4 regions of the Bifidobacterium thermophilum genome follow, and region 3 is predicted to be linked to each of the others. Evidence: riboswitches for the same ligand, from Rfam matches in the RefSeq annotation. Region 3 holds a riboswitch; each other region holds the start of a gene.

Region 1 (4,150 bases), on a different contig from region 3:
TTTGCGGCTTTCGCGTTGGTGAAGTTGCCGGATTTGGCGGCTTGTGAACAGTTAAGTGAGGTGGCGGGCGAATTGCCGTCCGCCACCTCAATAGCGTCCCCCACAGATGTTGTCCCCGCTGCCGGTGCGCTCGAGATGGTGCGCGCCGCGTATCCGTGATGTCCGCTGCCGCGTACGCTGCGCCACGCATCCACCATCGCTTGGGTGGTGGCTTTCGGGTCCTCAGCCCCGGCGATTGCTGAGACCACGAACCAGCCGGCGGCTTTGGAGGCTGCCAAATCGTGCATGTCGGCGAGCGTCACGCCTCCGCCAATGACGACCGGATAGTCGCTGGCGGCGCAAATGGTGTTGATGAGATCGATGCTCAGGAAATGCTTGCTGCCGTCATTTTCGACGACGATGGCTTCGGGCTTGGTGGTTGAGGGGTGCAGCGGTGCGGCGCCGATGTAGTCGATGCAGCCGCTGGGCAGTTCGTTGATGAGTTTGACGAGACTTTCGGTTTCCGCGCTCAATCCGATGATGGCGTCGTCGCCGAGCAGCTGTCGTGCTTCGCGGGGGTCCATATCGTCTTGTCCGATGTGTACGCCGTCGACTTTGATACCGAGGTTGCGGCACTGCCAGACTACGTCTACACGGTCGTCGATGACGAATGCGACGGTGTCGGACTTGCCGTTGTCTTCGATGATTTGTGCGATATCGCGTGCGGTTTCGGTCAACTGTTTGGCGTCTGCGGTTTTGTCGCGCAGTTGGATGAACGTTGCTCCGCCTTGCAGTGCGTCGTCGACGATGTCGCCGACCGGCCGGCCTTTGGTGTCTTGTGATCCGAGGATGCAGTAGGCGGTCAGGTCGAAGCTGTCGCGCATGGAAGCGTAGGGGTACGGGTTGGTTGGGTTGGTCATGGTGTTCTTTCTGTTGATGGGGGCCGGTGTGGACCCCGAGGTGTGTTCATTCATCGCTTGGTACTGGCGGTCATGCGAACGATTCATTCGCTTGATACCAGATATGGCATGGTGATATCACGCGGCGGTATGGTTACGTTTGCATATGAACTGCCGGACAGTACGCTCCGGCGATCTGCAAGACGTCTTGATGCGATGCAGCGAGCCGGTCAGGCGGCTTCAGCGGTAATCGGGGACTGGGAGACCGTCTGCGCAGTGGTGCTCCACAGGGCGTCCAGGAATGCGGTCTGGAAGCTGCCTGGACCGTTGCTGGCCCGCTCGGCTTCCTCACTGGCGCGATTGTACAGGGCGCTCGCGGTCAATGCGGCGGTAAGCGGATCGGTTACGGCGAGATAGGTGGCGGTGACGCCTCCGAGCGAGCATCCCGCTCCGGTGATTTTGGTCATCATCGGGCTGCCGCCGGGCAACCGGTAGACGGTATCGCCATCGGTCACGAGGTCGGTTGCGCCGGACACGGCGACCGCAGCACGGTGGTTTGGAGCGTATCCGCGCAAATACCGGGCCATAATGACGGCGGCATCACGTGCACTGTCCACATCATCCACCGCCTCGACACCGGCCGGTCTGGTGGTGTCGGTGTGCGCGCCGGCGGATGGGACGTTGAGATCCCAGATTCCCGCCAACGCAATGATTTCCGAGGCGTTGCCCCGCACGATGGTCGGGGGAGCGGAGCGGAAAGCCCAGAGAATAGCGGAACGTGTCCTGCCGATTCCGGCGGCCACGGGGTCGAGCACCCATGGGTGTTGCGCGGCGTGCAATGAGCGTGCGATGTTGCCCAGAGCGTCCTTGAAGAATGGCAGCAGGGTGCCGACATTGATATACGTGGCTTTGGCGATGGCCGCGGTGTCGATGATATCGTCCGGCAGGTAGCTCATGGCCGCGGTGCCTCCTGCGGCGAGCTGCGCGTTGGCGACAAGGTTGATGGTCACGAAATTCGTGAATGACTGGGCGAGCGGGGTGGTGTCCCGCACGCTGTCCACGGCTTGGGCGATCAGCTCACGCTGGTGATCGTCGGCGGCGAGCGGCGTGGCTTCGGTATGCGCGCTGAATCGCTTGGCGTCGTCAACGATGGACGAGTTGCCACTGGTGTCTGGTGATGCGTCTGTGCTCATCATTGCTCCCTACGCTGGTTCTAACCAACAGGTTCTAAGGGTCAGGCACGATGCCTTTCTCAGCCCGGCCTCGCGGCTGGGCTCCCCTGCATTGGATTATGGAAATTATCGTAGGAATGCCTGTGGACACGGGTGCGTATTCCGGCTCCCATGGTGTATGGCACGCTGCGCTCGCCGGTTGTTGGCATGTTGTACAGTGTGTACTAATGACAACGATTGCATCCTAATGTCGGGATTGCTGTCATTGAGCATAGTTTTGGCACGTGATTCCAACGTGGTAGAGCGTGCCGTACTGGAGAGCGTGAGAGCGGGAGCGAACGAGAGAAGAAGAAGGCATGGCGTTGAATCTGGCCGACAATGTGCACAAGAGGGTATCCGAGGATTGCACAATGCATGCTGAAACGCATGCTGAAACGCACGCTGCCACAATGCGCAAAGAACCGCGTTCGTCATCGCGCGATACCGCTTCGGCTTCACCGTTCAGTCCTGTGGTCCGACGGTGGAGAAACCGTGAGTCGGGCGTTGAAGCCTTACGCATCATCGCCATGGTGATGATTGTTGCGTATCACTCATGCTGGAATGGTACGGCAGTACATAACGTTGCTCTTGGATCGTCGGCGTTTGATCTCTGGGCGTTATCCCTGAGTCCGTTGGGGAAAACCGGTGTTGCCATCTTCTTTCTCATCTCTGCCTGGTATTTATGCGAACGTGAAGCGCCTACGTTCCGCTCGTCATTGAGAAAAGCTTGTTATCTTGAGCTTGAAGTGCTGATGTATAACATTATTCTGTTTGCAGAATATCGTATTCTCGTGCCGAACGCCTTGCTGTCGGTAGACGATATCGTAGGCAATCTGTTCCCGATTTCTTCGAATGCTTTGTGGTATGCGACGGCGTACATTATGTTCTTGCTGCTATATCCGTTTGTCACGGCGGCGTTGCGTGCTATCGGCCCGAGTAGGCACGCTCGTTTGGCATTGGTGATGTTTGCGGTTTGGGGTATTGCATATGGTTTGACGCGTTATGCAACGTGGGAGTTTCCGACATGGAGTTTCATATATTTCATATATTTATACATCTTGTTGTCGTATTATCGCTGGTATTTGCGTGAGATAACACCTTCCACGGCATGGCTGATGGTTGCGGCAGGGTGTTTGATTTTTGTTGTCCATATCGCTTCTTGCGTTCTTGCATTCCGATATACGGGAAACCACAGTTATACGAACATCGATCATCTGTTTTTGACCGGGGAAGGAAAGCTTCCTGTGTTGCTGGTGGCGTTTGGCCTTGTATCGTTGGCTGTTCGTTGTCATCGACACATTATCGGAATCAACGCCGTGGCATCGGCGATGTTTGGTGTCTATGTGTTGCATGAAAATGCTGTGTTGCGCAACCTGTTGTGGTCGGAGATGTTCCCTTTGGAACAGGTTAGAACCTGGCGTGCTCCTATTGCCATGCTCATCGCTGTCATTGCGTGTATTGTCGTGTTCGGCACAATCATTGATATTCTTCGTCAGTTGTTGTTCGCGATGACCATCGATAAACATTACAACACTTGGTTTGATGCTGTCTATGACTGGTTGTGCAGCTGTGAGGTCGCGCAGTGGTTGCGTGCGTCGCTTCAACCGGTGAAGGGAATCATGCATGATGTACACGACACGGAAGGACGGGCATCGTGAGTAGTGCTGTTGAAGGAAGCGTACCGGTCTCGCGGCGGTCTACTGATGCGCGTCGCACGCACCGCATCCGCAAGTGGCTTGCCGTTCCGAAGAATCTTCTTCATGTTGGAGTGTTGACGGCGTATATCGCTGTCGTCATCACGGTGATGTGCTTCCATGAACCGTGGTTCGACGAAGCGCAATCGTGGCTGATGGCCCGTGACTGCTCATGGCATGATTTGTTGCTGGTGCGCCCGCATTACGAGGGGCATCCGCCGTTCTGGTGGCTGTTGCTGGCGATTCCTGCGCGTCTTGGCGTGCCATACGAGTGGGGAATCAAGAGCATTCAATTGATGACGGCGGTTTTCTTTGTATGGCTGTTGATATTCCGTTCAGGATTGCCGAAAGTGCTACGTATCATCTT
Region 2 (4,150 bases), on a different contig from region 3:
ATGACCATCAAGGTTTCCGGCGCATCGAATACGACCGGCGCCACGGTCTCGAGCGAATACTCCGCCTGCGCTTCCGGGCACAGCGTGTCCTACCATCTGCTGTCCGGCGACATCATGTGTGCAGTTATGCGGAGAACGGCACCATCACATATGTGAAGGAGATCGTCACCCAGCAGTCGATACTCACGTTGCGTTTCGATTATGCGCAGTCCGCTCAGGAAAAGGGGGCGGCGGTAATCGACGAGGTGTTCCCGACCTTCGTCTCGACGCGCTGACGCATGCGCACATGACATATGATTCAGGCCCGGTCCCTGATGAGGGGAGCGGGCCTGAATGCGATAATCATCAGACGTGCTGTGCGGCGTATGCACCGCACAGCACAGCAATCCGCTCAGTCGCGGCTTCCGAACAGACGCAGTAGATACAGGAACATATTCACGAAATCAAGATACAGATTCAACGCGCATACGATTGACAGGCTCTTGATTGCTTCAGGCTGTCCGGCGTACTGTGCGAACAGGACACGGGTTTTCTGTGCGTCGTACATGGTCAGCCCGGCGAAGATGAGCACGCCGATTGCTGAAATCAGCATGATTCCAGTCGAACCCGGAGCGACGAGCATGATGACGAATTCACCGACGATCAAAGTGATGAGCGCGGCCAGAAGAATGGGACCGGCTTTCAACAGACTGGAACGCATGGTCAGCGACAGCATGGTCAGCACGAAGAAGAACCCGGTGCACAGCGCAAGAACCGTTCCGATTGAGCCAAGGTCGTAGATCATGAAAATCGAGCTCAACGTGAAGCCCATCAACGCGGCATATAGGTAGAACAGGACGCGTGCGGCCCCCGCCTTGAGATTCATCGCACGATTGCCGATGGCGATGGCCATGACAATCTGCACGAGCATCAGACCGATCCAACCTAGGCTGCCGGTGGCCGCCAGGAAGCTGTTGAGCAGTCCGAAGGTCTGAGTGAGCACCGCCACCACGGCTGTTACCGCGAGACCGGCAGTCATTTCGGCGTAGGTGCGGATCATTGAGGTCCGTTCCGCATGTTCGGTGACTGACGCGACCTGGGCGGGAATGGCCGAAGCTGGGGCTGCATATTCTGCGCTCGCGCCGGCGCCGGCAGGGGACTGATAGTAGACGGCCTGTGGCTGCGCGGTCGGTTGGCCGTACTGTGGCTGGCTATACTGCGGCTGTCCCTGTCCGTCGGCCTGGTATTGGATGTGTTGAGGTGAAGGATTCTGGGGCTGCTGATCGTAGGTCATGATTGCTCCTTTCTTGCGATTATTCTATGGTCTTTTGCTGGGAATCATCTGGAGAAAATCGTCTGATCAGATGTTCCGGATCGATTTGGGCGAGAATCGTGCCGAGGAAAATCATGGCGCAGCCCACATATCCGCGTCCCGACATCGTCTCATGCAAGATCAGCGCTCCGCCGACAGCTGAGAAGAACGATTCCAACGACATAATCATCGAGGCCTGCGATGGTGGAACAACCCGCTGCCCGACCACCTGCAGCGTGTATGCGACGCCCACCGACATGATGCCCGCGTACGCGAGCGCGCCCGCACAGGCCAGCGCACCCTGCCAATCCACCTGGTGTAACACCAATGTCGACACCCAGCTGAGCAGCGAGACCACCAGATACTGGCCAAGCGACAATGCAATCGGATTGAGCCTGCCGCCCACCCGATCAATGACGAGAATATGCGTGGCATACAACACCGCGCTCGCCAGCAGCACCAGATCGCCCACCCCGATGCCGCGGATCGTGTCCGTGACGCACAGCAGATAGAACCCGACTATCGACACAATAATCGCCAGTACGGTGAGCATGTGGATCCGCCGATGCAGGAACAGGAGACCGAGCACCGGAACCAGCACGATATACAAGGCGGTCACGAATCCGGAATGCCCGGCGGACATGCTCAATTGGATCCCGTATTGCTGCGAGGTGGCGCCGGCCCACAAAATCAGCCCGCACACCGCGGACCATACCGCTACAGTGCCGCGGCTGGCTTTCGGGGACTGCCGCGTTGCCGCTCGCCCCGCCTGAATCCTTGACATCACGACAAGCACGGGCGCCAGCGACACGGCGCCCAAGGTGAATCGGATCGCATTGAAGAACATCGGGGAAACCGATTGCATGCCCTGCACTTGGCTGACGAAGGCGAATCCCCAGATCAGGGATGTCAGCAGCAACAACGCACTGCCGACGATACGGCGTCGTTTCTCATTCTCTCGCATGATTCCAGCATATCCGAACCGAGCGGACGTGTGCAGGGCGGCATTGACCGTGGGGTCGGCTATGGTGGATTGCCGGTGACACGGGGTGCCGACAGGCTGAGAACACACCCGTTGAACCTGATCTAGTCAGCACTAGCGAAGGGATGTCCGGCATGAGTGAGCCGCAATACCAGCAATCAAATGAAACCCCGAGCGTCACCGGCGCCATGGCGGCGCTCGCGCAATTGGAGGCCGCGGGGGAGCGCGCGGCAGACGCGCCATCCCGGCTGAGAATCCTGTCCATCGAAGGTTCAGACCCGATCGGCGGCGCCGGCACCATGGCGGACATGAAAGCGTTCACTGCACAAGGAGCGTTCGGGTATGCGGCCATGACCAGCGTCCTCGCACAGAACACTCAGGGCGTGACCAGCATCGTGAACATGGAGCCGGACTTCCTTGTCGCACAGCTCAATGCGGTCAGCGACGACGCAATCATCGACTCGATGAAAATCGGTATGCTCGGCACCCCCGAACTCGTCGAAGCGGTCAAAGGGTGGCTGACCGCATTGGAGCAGCATTACCGTGACGAGGGCATCGCCAAACCGGTAGTCGTCCTCGACCCGGTCATGTACGCGAAATCCGGTGACGCCCTGCTCACCGAGCAAGCCGAACAGGCCCTGCGCGACATCATCCCCATGGCCGACATCATCACGCCGAATGTGCCGGAACTCGCCGCACTCGCCGACGCCGACCAGCCAGCAGCGGATATCGACACGCTGGAATCCATGGCACGCGAGGTATGTAAGCGCTATGGCGTCGCCGTATACGCCAAAGGCGGTGCGCTCGCGCTCGCCGGCGGCGCGTCAAGCACCGACATACTCGCCGAACCGTCCGACGGGCAGGGCGAGGTGCGCACCACGCGTATCGAAGGCCGTGCGGTGCGCACCCACAACGTCCACGGTACGGGGGACACCCTGTCCAGCACGCTCGCCGCGCTGCGCCCGCAATGCGACACATGGGAGCAGGCCGCACGCCGTGCGAAAACGTGGATGAACGGGGCAATCGCCGCCGCCGACCGTTTGCACGTGGGCAAAGGGCACGGGCCAGTCGATTTCACATGGCAGCACGCGCCGACCGGATTGCGCTTCAGCGCCGACTACTGGAACCGTGTGCGGCCCATCCGCGAACGGATTCACGGCATGCGCTTCATCACCAGCATGGTGGATGCCACGCTGTCATTGGAGGATTTCGCGTTCTACCTGCATCAAGACGACATCTATCTGACCGATTACACGTCGCTGCTGGCGCTCGCCTCCTCGCGTGCCGACCGCCTGGACGAGCGGGTGTTCTTCGCACAGGCGGCTTCCGGAGGTGTGGATTCCGAGGTAATGTTCCACCACAACTGGTATGTCAAGCATGGATTCGACCCGTCTGGCACTTCCCGCTCCGAGGTGACCGCGGCCTATATCGGCCACGAGCATCGGGTCGCCGATTCCGGCTCGTATGCCCGGCTTGCCGCTGTGGTCATGCCGTGTTTCTGGCTGTACGCCGCCATGGGCAAGGAAATGCGCGAGCAGGTGCGCGAGAAGCATATCGACGTTGAGACGCATCCCTTCGGCGAGTGGATCCGCATGTATTCCGACCCGGAATTCACCGAGAGCACGCTGCGCGAGGTGCAGATCTGCGACCGGCTTGCCGCCGAAGCATCGATTGACGAATATGAGCATATGATGCATGCGGCGCTCGTTTCGTCGGAGCATGAATTCCGCTTCTTTGAACAAGGACTGACCAGACCTGCGCTGGGATTCTAGGGTATTTGGGGTCTCAAGGCCTTGAGACCCAGGGGTCCGGCGCCCCACGATGGTATTGACATTATGCGCCGGGAAGAACATCTGGTGCGCCTTGTCGGCAAGCGG
Region 3 (4,150 bases):
GGAATGCGGCTGCGCAGAATCAGGCGACCGATCGTGCGCATCGCATCGGGCAGACGCAGGATGTGAATGTGTATCAGATCGTGGCGAAGGACACGATTGAGGAGCGTATTCTCAACTTGCAGCACACGAAGTCCGATCTTGCGGCGAAATTCGTGGACGATGCCTCGACGACCGGTGGTAGTGCCATCAGCCGGCTCACCAAGGACGATCTGCTCGCGTTGCTCGGGTGAGTTGCCAGGCGGTCGGTCGGTGGCCGGTCGGGCGATGGTCGGGCGAGAACGCCGTTGCGGACGGCGACCGTATTGCGCTGCGAATCGCGCAAGTATCACGCGGCGCCCGAGCTGACGATATGCCAAGTTGCGAATCGGGCAGGGGCGCAAGGACAGTCACTTGCCGCCATGCGGGCGCGGAACGGTGTGGATTTTTCCGGTGAAGTTGGTCGAAGTGATTTGCCAGACGGTGACGCTTGCCATCTGCTGCGCGGTGAACGGCACGTGATCCATGCCGGCTTGCTTGCTCATCAGGGCTTGCATGGCTGTGATTTTCTCATCCAGATTCGTTATCACCGATGCCATACCCGTACCGACAATCGAGCGGAAGGACGCTGACCAGTTGCAAGGTGTGCGGCCTTCATGCACCTGATGGTCGCAGTCAAGCTCAAAGGCGACCGGAAGCGCGTTGCCGGCTGCACTGATGGCGTCGATTTTTCGTCCCTCGTGCGATGAATGCAGGAAGATGCGCAACTCACCGAAATCCGGTGGCAACGGTGTGCCGTCCGCTGACACGTTGACCGGAAGATCGTCTTCGGGGTGTGCAAACCGAGCGAGGCTGAAATCATAGCCGAAATTCATCGGCACGATGGTCAACCCTTCGGCATCCTGGTAGGCGATACGAACGACTTCGCACGCGTCAAGAATATCCTTGATTTGCTGCGGGGAGCGTACTTCGCGATCGGCTCGGCGCATCGGACGATGCACTCCGGGGGCCGTCGAGGCATGTACATGCGGCGCGCGGCGTAAAGAGCCGGATGGCGGTAATGGCGTCCTGAGTGGGGCGGGCGCGGCATCCTGCGGTGTTGGCGTGTGTCGTGGCGGCTGAAGAGCAGAATCGGTCATGAAATCCTCACAGTATGGTGATGCGGTGGCATACGAGTTGCATTCGGTACGGGACGCGCATCCAGGCGGTTGTTACAGTGCAGTATAGAACGTAGGGCGCCTCGCGACGTGATATGCCGCAATGATTGAACGCCCCAGGGCATGAAGTCGGTTCTCGTTTTCAATGATTCTCAATGCGCTGGTATCGGATGGTGCGACGCCCGACGGAATCCGACGGAATAGTGAACATTGCGCGGGATGACGGCAATCGTGCTGGTAGATGGGCATGGTGATGTTGGCCGGCATATGCCGCAGGGGCGCACGATGGTGCAATGACGGGCGAATCCCGGAACGCAGGGGCGGCGCAACTCGATGATGGGGGCGAAACTCGTGCACGTATGTCCCGGTGGCTGAGGTAGGGTGGCTGGGCAACCTAGGGGAGCTGCGGCGGGGCCGTGGCTGAGAGTGCGCAAGGCGCAGACCCTGTGAACCTGTCCGGGCAATACCGGCGAAGGAAAGGAACAGCCATGACGGCATTATCGTCTGCTCATTCGAATCATATTGCTGAAGCGACAATCGCATCACACGTCGCCCAAACCGGTGCGTCCGGTGCATCTGGTGCATCCGGTGTGCCTGGTGAAACGTCTGGATCTGCGGCAAAGCATGTCCCGCTCGCACCGGCCAGCGCAAGCGGTGATTACGCTTTTCTCGGTGCGACGCCCGGCAGTGTGGCTGACGCGTTCTACATGTCGGCCGCCGAGGATTGGCGGGCGGCGATTAATTCGCGGTTTGTCAACGAACTGTTGGATGACACGTTGCCGGACAGTGTGCTCATCAGCTATCTGATTCAGGATTTCACGTTCTTCACGCAGCCGACGTTGGAACGGTTGACCGCGCAGGCGCCGACGCAGGAGATTCGGGACATGCTCAACCAGCAGGCCGAGTTCTTCGCCGATCAGGAGAAGCCGTATTTCCTGCGGTTCCTTGAGGAATACGGGGTAGACGAGCGGCATCAGGCGAGCGTGCCACAAACCCCGGCGAACCGCGAATATTGCGCGTATCTCGACCAGATTGCCGCGACCGGCAGTTTCGCTCAACTCTTGTGCCTGATGTGCGCGATGGAATGGCTGTACCTGGCCTGGGCCAAGCGCACGGTGGATGCGGGTGTCGTCCAGCAGGTGCCGGCGCACCGCGGCTGGGTGGAGCTGCACGAAGGCGATCTGTTCCGCCGCTGGGTGGGCAATCTCATCGAGCTGGTGAACCGGTATGCGAGCGTCGACGGCCCGGAAGCCGCCGTATTCCCCGAAGTCGCACGGCTCGAGCGCGCGTTCTTCGAGGATTCGTATGCGTATGCGGTGGGGGAGCCAGAAGGAGAGCGGGAAAGCTGACGTCACGAACGCGTGCTGGCTGCCCTTGACGCGTTGGCGGCGGATGAAGATCCGCTGGCGACTGTTGATAATCCTCTGATCAGGAGATAACCCGAGCAGTTTAATCACGCAGGTGGCCGCTCGACTTATCTGAAAGCATATGGGGGGCGGCTCCCGCGAGGATTGGAATCCCGCTGCCGCGTAATTTCAATCACCACAGGAGCCGTTGCCACAACTCAATTCAGGCTGTACAGCTGGGCGATTTTATCGGCAAACCAAGCACTCCGGCGCTTGATGTCATCAGCGGTCCATGTCGTTTTCGACTCGAGTGTCTCGCCGTTCTCGACATCCGGTATGGACACGTTGATTTTCAGCGGCATCGCCAGACCTGTGATATCGCTGCTGGTCGGATCCTTGTACCGCTTCTTCTCGTCGAAGGTTCGTTGCCCCAGTTCGCTGTTGTATGGGGTGAGCGTGAGATTGCCGATCAGGTGGACGCATTCCGCTTGGATTTCCTTGGCTTGGTCTGGATTGTCCGGGCTGATCGCGTTGTTCCACGTATCAGGTAGGTTACCTTCCGGCAGGATGTGTTCGATGGACCAGCGACGTTGTTTGGTGCTGTTCTTGACGAAATCGTCAAAGGTGTCCGGGCGCGCTTTGCTGACGATACCTTCGCCCGGCAGGCGTCGTTCGAGGTCGATCAGGACAAAGCGCGTTGTCGCCTTGTTCTTGTCGTAGATGCCTTGCGTGCACAGGGTTGTACGGAGCACATTGTCGTCGACACTGATGGCGTTCAATCCTTGGATATCGCCTTCACCGTTACGAATGAGATTCAGTGCCGCGATTCCGGTGTACTTGTGTTGCTTGAGTTCGCGGGTCAGACGGATGATGCGGGCTCTGATATTAGAGGATTTTGGCACCAGTGTGATGTTTCGCCGCACGTAGAAGGCGATGAGATAGTCGAGAATCTGTGGGAGTGCATCTCCGAGCTCGAGGCCGGGATCTCCAAGCAGCTCCATCAACAGCGGGTACGACTGGGTCGATTCGAGTTGAACCAGCGCCTTCAGCCGCTTGGCGATGGTCTGGTCGTGATGCTCATGCTCGGGCAGACACAGAATCTGGGCATAGATGCCTGCACGTTCTTGGAGAACTGACAGATAGTCGGAGCGTTTTTCACTGTAGTACTGGCGGATTCGGCTGCGGTAGAGTTTGAGCGCGCTGCTCTTGGTGATGGATCTGTTGTCTTCGCTTTCGAACGCGTCCCAATTGTTCAGGAGGAACTGGGTGGTGATGGTGGTATCCGGCTCGCCGTCGCGGCTGAGGGTTTCGGACAATGCTATCCACTGGTTGGTGGTTTCTTCTGCCTTGCGGTCGAGGTATTCGCCTGCGTCCGAAATGAATTCCGCCTTCAGCAGGTCGACTAGTGTCAGCGGCAGGCCTTTCGAGTTCATCGAGGAGAACACGTTGAACGCGTCGGTGACATCTGACACATGGATGCGCAAAATGGTGACCTTGAGCAGCTTCTCATAGAATTTGTCCAGCTCGCCGATGGTCGGGAATGCGTCGGCTCCGAACAGTTTGCGAATGTACCCATACCGTTTTGCGAACGCCGTGCGTCCGGTGCGTCCGGGTTCTTTTCTGTTGAGAACACGCAGGAGGCTGCGGTAGACGGTGTCATCCTCCTCGAGC
Region 4 (4,150 bases), on a different contig from region 3:
CCGTTTCCCCGGAACGGATATTCTGTTCGAACATCTCGATTTCGAAATCAGCCCGGGGCAGACCGTCGCGCTGTGCGGGCCTTCCGGATGTGGTAAATCCACCTTGCTGTCGATCCTCGCGGGATGGGTGAAACCATGGGCGGGGCAAGTCGAACGCGACGACATCCACCGCATCGGGTGGGTATTCCAAAACCCCTACGGTGTTCCGGAGCGGACCGCGCTCGACCACGTGGTCTTCCCGCTGCTGTGCCACGGCATGAGCAGGCGTGAAGCGATCCCTGAAGCGTTGCAAGCCATGGGACTGTTCGATCTGGAATATGCGGCGGACCGGAGGTTTTCCGAACTCTCCGGCGGCGAAGCGCAACGGTTGATGCTCGCCAGAGCCGTATGCTCGCACCCTGATGTGCTGCTCGTCGACGAGCCGACCGCGCAGCTGGACACGCGAACGGCGGCATCCGTGAGCGAAGTGTTGGGTAATCTCGCTGGGCAAGGCATGATCGTGGTCGTGGCGACGCATGACCCGCGTGCCAGGGACGCGTGCGACCGGGTCATCGATTTGGCTGATTACGCGCCGGTCGGTGCTGAAAACGCGGATGGGGACGCGGGCCAGAGCGCTGCTGCACGTGTGGACGGGGGCGCTGCAGAGATCGCGGTCGGAAATGTCGATGTGAACGCTGCTGGAAGCGTTGCTGGAAGCGTGGGCGGAAGCGCCGATGGAAGCGAGGGGGTTAGGTCATGAATCTCCGGTCAATCTGCTCCGAAGCCGTGCGAAACATCAGCGCGGGAACCACGCGGGCGGCATGGTTTTTCCTCGTCATGCTCATCACCGGCGTGCTTCTCGGCGGGTACGAAGCCATGTCCATCGTGCAGCTCGAACAGGAAGCGATCACGCGCATCAGTTCGAACGCCGATACGAAAGCCCTTATCGGTGCAAGCGTCGATGGCCAAGCGTGCGACGGGCTTGAAATGGTCCACAACGGGCCAAGTCTTGCAGGAGCGGCCCGCGCTGCCGAAAGCATCACCGCGTCTTCGACGCCCGGCATGGAACTGCCCGCGTACGAAGTGACCCCGGGCTTTATCAAACTGCTGGCATCCGGGCAGAAAACGGCGAACGCGGTATCGTCGTCTGCGTCCTCGTCTTCGTCTTCTGCATCCTCGTCTGCGCAACAAGGGGCGACATCAACGCAACAGGAAGTGAACGAGACCGCCGACACCTCGGGAATATGGATTTCAACCGACGTTTCGCATGATTTCGGACTGGTCAAAGGCAGCGTCATGCAAACCAACCGTGGCGATATGACCATCGCCGGCGTATTCTCCTGGCCCAACGACGGCCGTGACACCAGATTCGCCTATGCCGCGATGATCCCGGTCTCGGCATCCTCCGGCGAATTCACCGAATGCTGGGCGAAGCAGTGGCCGGTCAGCGAACAAACCAACGACCTGCTGTATTCGACGGCGATCGTTTCGGGAACGGGCGGAAACACGACGGTCGCGCAGGTCAACAAATCCTTCGACTCCCGGTACAATGCGTACTCCAGCTATAAGAACCGCATGACGGTATGGTTGCCGTACGTCTCACTGGCGGTCGGGGTGATTGCCGGGGTGATTTCCGTGCGGCGTAGACGACTGGAATACGCGGGTGCCTTGCACGTAGGGCAAACCAAAGGTGCCCAACTGCTCGAAATGACTCTGGAAACGCTGATCTGGGCGGGACTGGCGACCATAGCGTGCCTGGCGTTGCTGTGCGCGTACTGCTGGCGCATGTCCGCCGACGGCTGGATGAACATCTTCATCGCGGCCTGCCGAATCCCCGCCACCGCGTTCGCCGGGGCGATGGCCGCGACGTTCCTCGCCGGACTCAGCGTGCGGGAGTCCCAGCTGCTGCGGTTCTTCAAGAGCCGGTAGGGGTGCGGGTTGGGCGCGCGGTGGGCGGTTCCTGTGTGGTGTGGGTTGCAGGACATCCAAAATACTGGCGTATCTGCGAGCCGCTGGTTCCGGCCGGGCGTAGGTTGGAGAGGGAAGACCGCCGCTCCCGCGTGATACCGCATGTGGAATCATGCGGACCGTGCAAAATCATGGGGTGCCCCTACACTGAACAATCGACACGGGGGCTTGGCTACAGCCAGGCTGAGATGGGGGTTTCCTCCGACCGAATGAACGTGAACCGGGCAATGCCGGCGCACGGACGTCGTTCTTCCCGTGCCTGAGAACAACCGTTCAAGAAAGGCACATATCATGACACAAGCCGCGAATACCGCAGCATCATCCACAGTGAATCTCAAGTGGCGTGTCGTCGACATCGCCGTCGCATCGGTGATCGGCGTGGCCAGCGCGCTGATTTATTGGCTGGTCGCCCTGCTGACCGCCGCACCTTGGACCGCGCTGGACGCGATCGTCCCCGGTCTGCCTGGCCTCTTCAACGGATTGTGGCTGTTCGCCGGCCCTTTGGCCGCCATCATCGTGCGCAAGCCGGGCGCCGCAGTGTATGCAGAGGTCGTCGCCGGCATTCTTGAAGCGTTGATGGGCAACATGTGGGGCGGTCTCGCCACATTCCTCATCGCCTTGGTACAGGGCGTGTGCGCGGAGCTTGCGTTCGCGATTGTACGCTACCGCAAGTGGACCCTGCCGGTTGTCACCCTGTCCGGCGCGCTGTCCGGGGTCGGATGCTGGGCGTACAGCTTCATCGAGAATCTTCAGGGCATCAATCTTGCCGGGTCCTACGGCATCGTCTACCTGATTACCACTGTGGTGTCTGGCCTGTTGATCGCCGGCATCCTCATGTGGTACCTGTACCGTGCGATCGCGCGGACGGGTGCGCTCGACAAGTTCGCGTCAGGGCGTGAGGTGCGCGGTATCAGCGCCTGAGAGACAACACCGTCTGAAATCCACCTCTGAAATCACCGTCTGACAGCACCATCTGAAAGCGTCAACGTCTGAATCCCCGGGGCTTGCGGCGGAGCGCCGATACGGCTTCGCAAGTCAGCGGCATAAGACCCGCCACCAGTATGGGTGGGCGGTTTCGGGATCATTGCAGCGATATACCAACCTGTGCCGGGCATCATCGAAATCCGGCATCGCATAGGAAGACATGAATATGAGCAACAACTCTTCGAACGCATCCAATACATCCAACGCATCCGTCGCCACAGCGACATCTACTGGCAATTCGGCAACTGTTCAACCCGAGGCGACCCCGGTGGCAGCGGGTCGTCCCAGCCTGAGGTGGCGCGTCGTCGATATCGCCGTCGCGTCGGTGATCGGCGTGGCCAGCGCACTGATCTTCTGGCTGGTGTCCCTGATTTATTCACTGGGTGTCGGCGACCTGATCGGCCTGGTTATGCCCGGATTCCAAGGCATCTATAACGGTTTGTGGCTGTTCGCCGGCCCCTTGGCGGCGGTCATCGTGCGCAAGCCCGGCGCCGCCACGTACGCGGAACTGCTCGGCGGGGTCATCGAAAGCCTGATGGGCAACCAGTGGACGGGCATGGACACGTTCAGCACGTCGCTGATGCAGGGCGCGTTCGCCGAACTCGCGTTCCTCATAGTGCTATACCGCGTGTGGAACGTGCCGATTACCATGCTGTCCGGCGCGTTCGCCGGGGTCGCCGTGTGGCTGCATGACATTTTCATGCGCGGCCAGGCGTTCACCGGTCAGTACATCACCATCTATCTGGTCACGTCCGTGATTTCCGGCATCGTATTCGCCGGCATCGTGGTGTGGTACCTGTATCGGGCGATTGCGCGGACCGGTGCGCTGGACAAGTTCGCATCAGGGCGCGAAGTGAGGGCGGCAGCCTGAATAACCGCGAGGCGATGAGTCTCGCTCCAAGCGCCGGCACTTCGACGGAACTGTTCAAGTGCACGGCAGCACAGTATGGCAGTACAGCACAGTAGGCATGGGGTGGAACCGTGATCCGGCGGACGGCGGCTCGCGATACAGTAGCGAACGACGGCAGAACAACGGTTCCGCGCCAGCGCATTCGAAGACGGCAGGACACAGGACGCGATGAAGTCAAGCGAACACGACAACAGCAGCACGATGACGGCAGGATCGATACAACCGATATCGGTATCGACACAACCGGCGCGCCTCGAATTCCATGATTGGGGCTACCGGCATGCTTCACGCCGCCACTTCGCCGTCCGC

What was found. A riboswitch is a leader RNA that binds a small molecule or an ion and turns the genes downstream of it on or off. The one in region 3 is predicted to bind thiamine pyrophosphate.
Region 1: linked by a shared signal. The riboswitch ahead of thiM (hydroxyethylthiazole kinase) and the one ahead of CQR48_RS06575 (TenA family protein) in region 3 are both predicted to bind thiamine pyrophosphate.
Region 2: linked by a shared signal. The riboswitch ahead of thiD (bifunctional hydroxymethylpyrimidine kinase/phosphomethylpyrimidine kinase) and the one ahead of CQR48_RS06575 (TenA family protein) in region 3 are both predicted to bind thiamine pyrophosphate.
Region 4: linked by a shared signal. The riboswitch ahead of CQR48_RS08780 (ECF transporter S component) and the one ahead of CQR48_RS06575 (TenA family protein) in region 3 are both predicted to bind thiamine pyrophosphate.

The regions. Positions count from the first base shown of each region.
Region 1 is NZ_PCGX01000007.1:201,290-205,439, forward strand. Features, by position in the region: gene thiC (phosphomethylpyrimidine synthase ThiC) at 1-899, opposite strand, end outside; gene thiM (hydroxyethylthiazole kinase) at 1,109-2,071, opposite strand; TPP riboswitch at 2,061-2,169, opposite strand; gene CQR48_RS02780 (acyltransferase family protein) at 2,407-3,747, shown strand; gene CQR48_RS02785 (hypothetical protein) at 3,744-4,150, shown strand, end outside.
Region 2 is NZ_PCGX01000008.1:174,280-178,429, forward strand. Features, by position in the region: gene CQR48_RS03465 (hypothetical protein) at 1-156, shown strand, start outside; gene CQR48_RS09395 (hypothetical protein) at 153-275, shown strand; gene CQR48_RS03470 (Bax inhibitor-1/YccA family protein) at 392-1,273, opposite strand; gene CQR48_RS03475 (DMT family transporter) at 1,293-2,255, opposite strand; TPP riboswitch at 2,327-2,416, shown strand; gene thiD (bifunctional hydroxymethylpyrimidine kinase/phosphomethylpyrimidine kinase) at 2,408-4,045, shown strand.
Region 3 is NZ_PCGX01000010.1:262,651-266,800, reverse strand. Features, by position in the region: gene CQR48_RS06585 (DEAD/DEAH box helicase) at 1-230, shown strand, start outside; gene CQR48_RS06580 (pyridoxamine 5'-phosphate oxidase family protein) at 387-965, opposite strand; TPP riboswitch at 1,520-1,628, shown strand; gene CQR48_RS06575 (TenA family protein) at 1,622-2,482, shown strand; gene CQR48_RS06570 (DUF262 domain-containing protein) at 2,698-4,150, opposite strand, start outside.
Region 4 is NZ_PCGX01000012.1:89,016-93,165, reverse strand. Features, by position in the region: gene CQR48_RS08790 (ABC transporter ATP-binding protein) at 1-739, shown strand, start outside; gene CQR48_RS08785 (hypothetical protein) at 736-1,908, shown strand; TPP riboswitch at 2,098-2,207, shown strand; gene CQR48_RS08780 (ECF transporter S component) at 2,239-2,868, shown strand; gene CQR48_RS08775 (ECF transporter S component) at 3,098-3,802, shown strand; gene CQR48_RS08770 (ATP-binding cassette domain-containing protein) at 4,010-4,150, shown strand, end outside.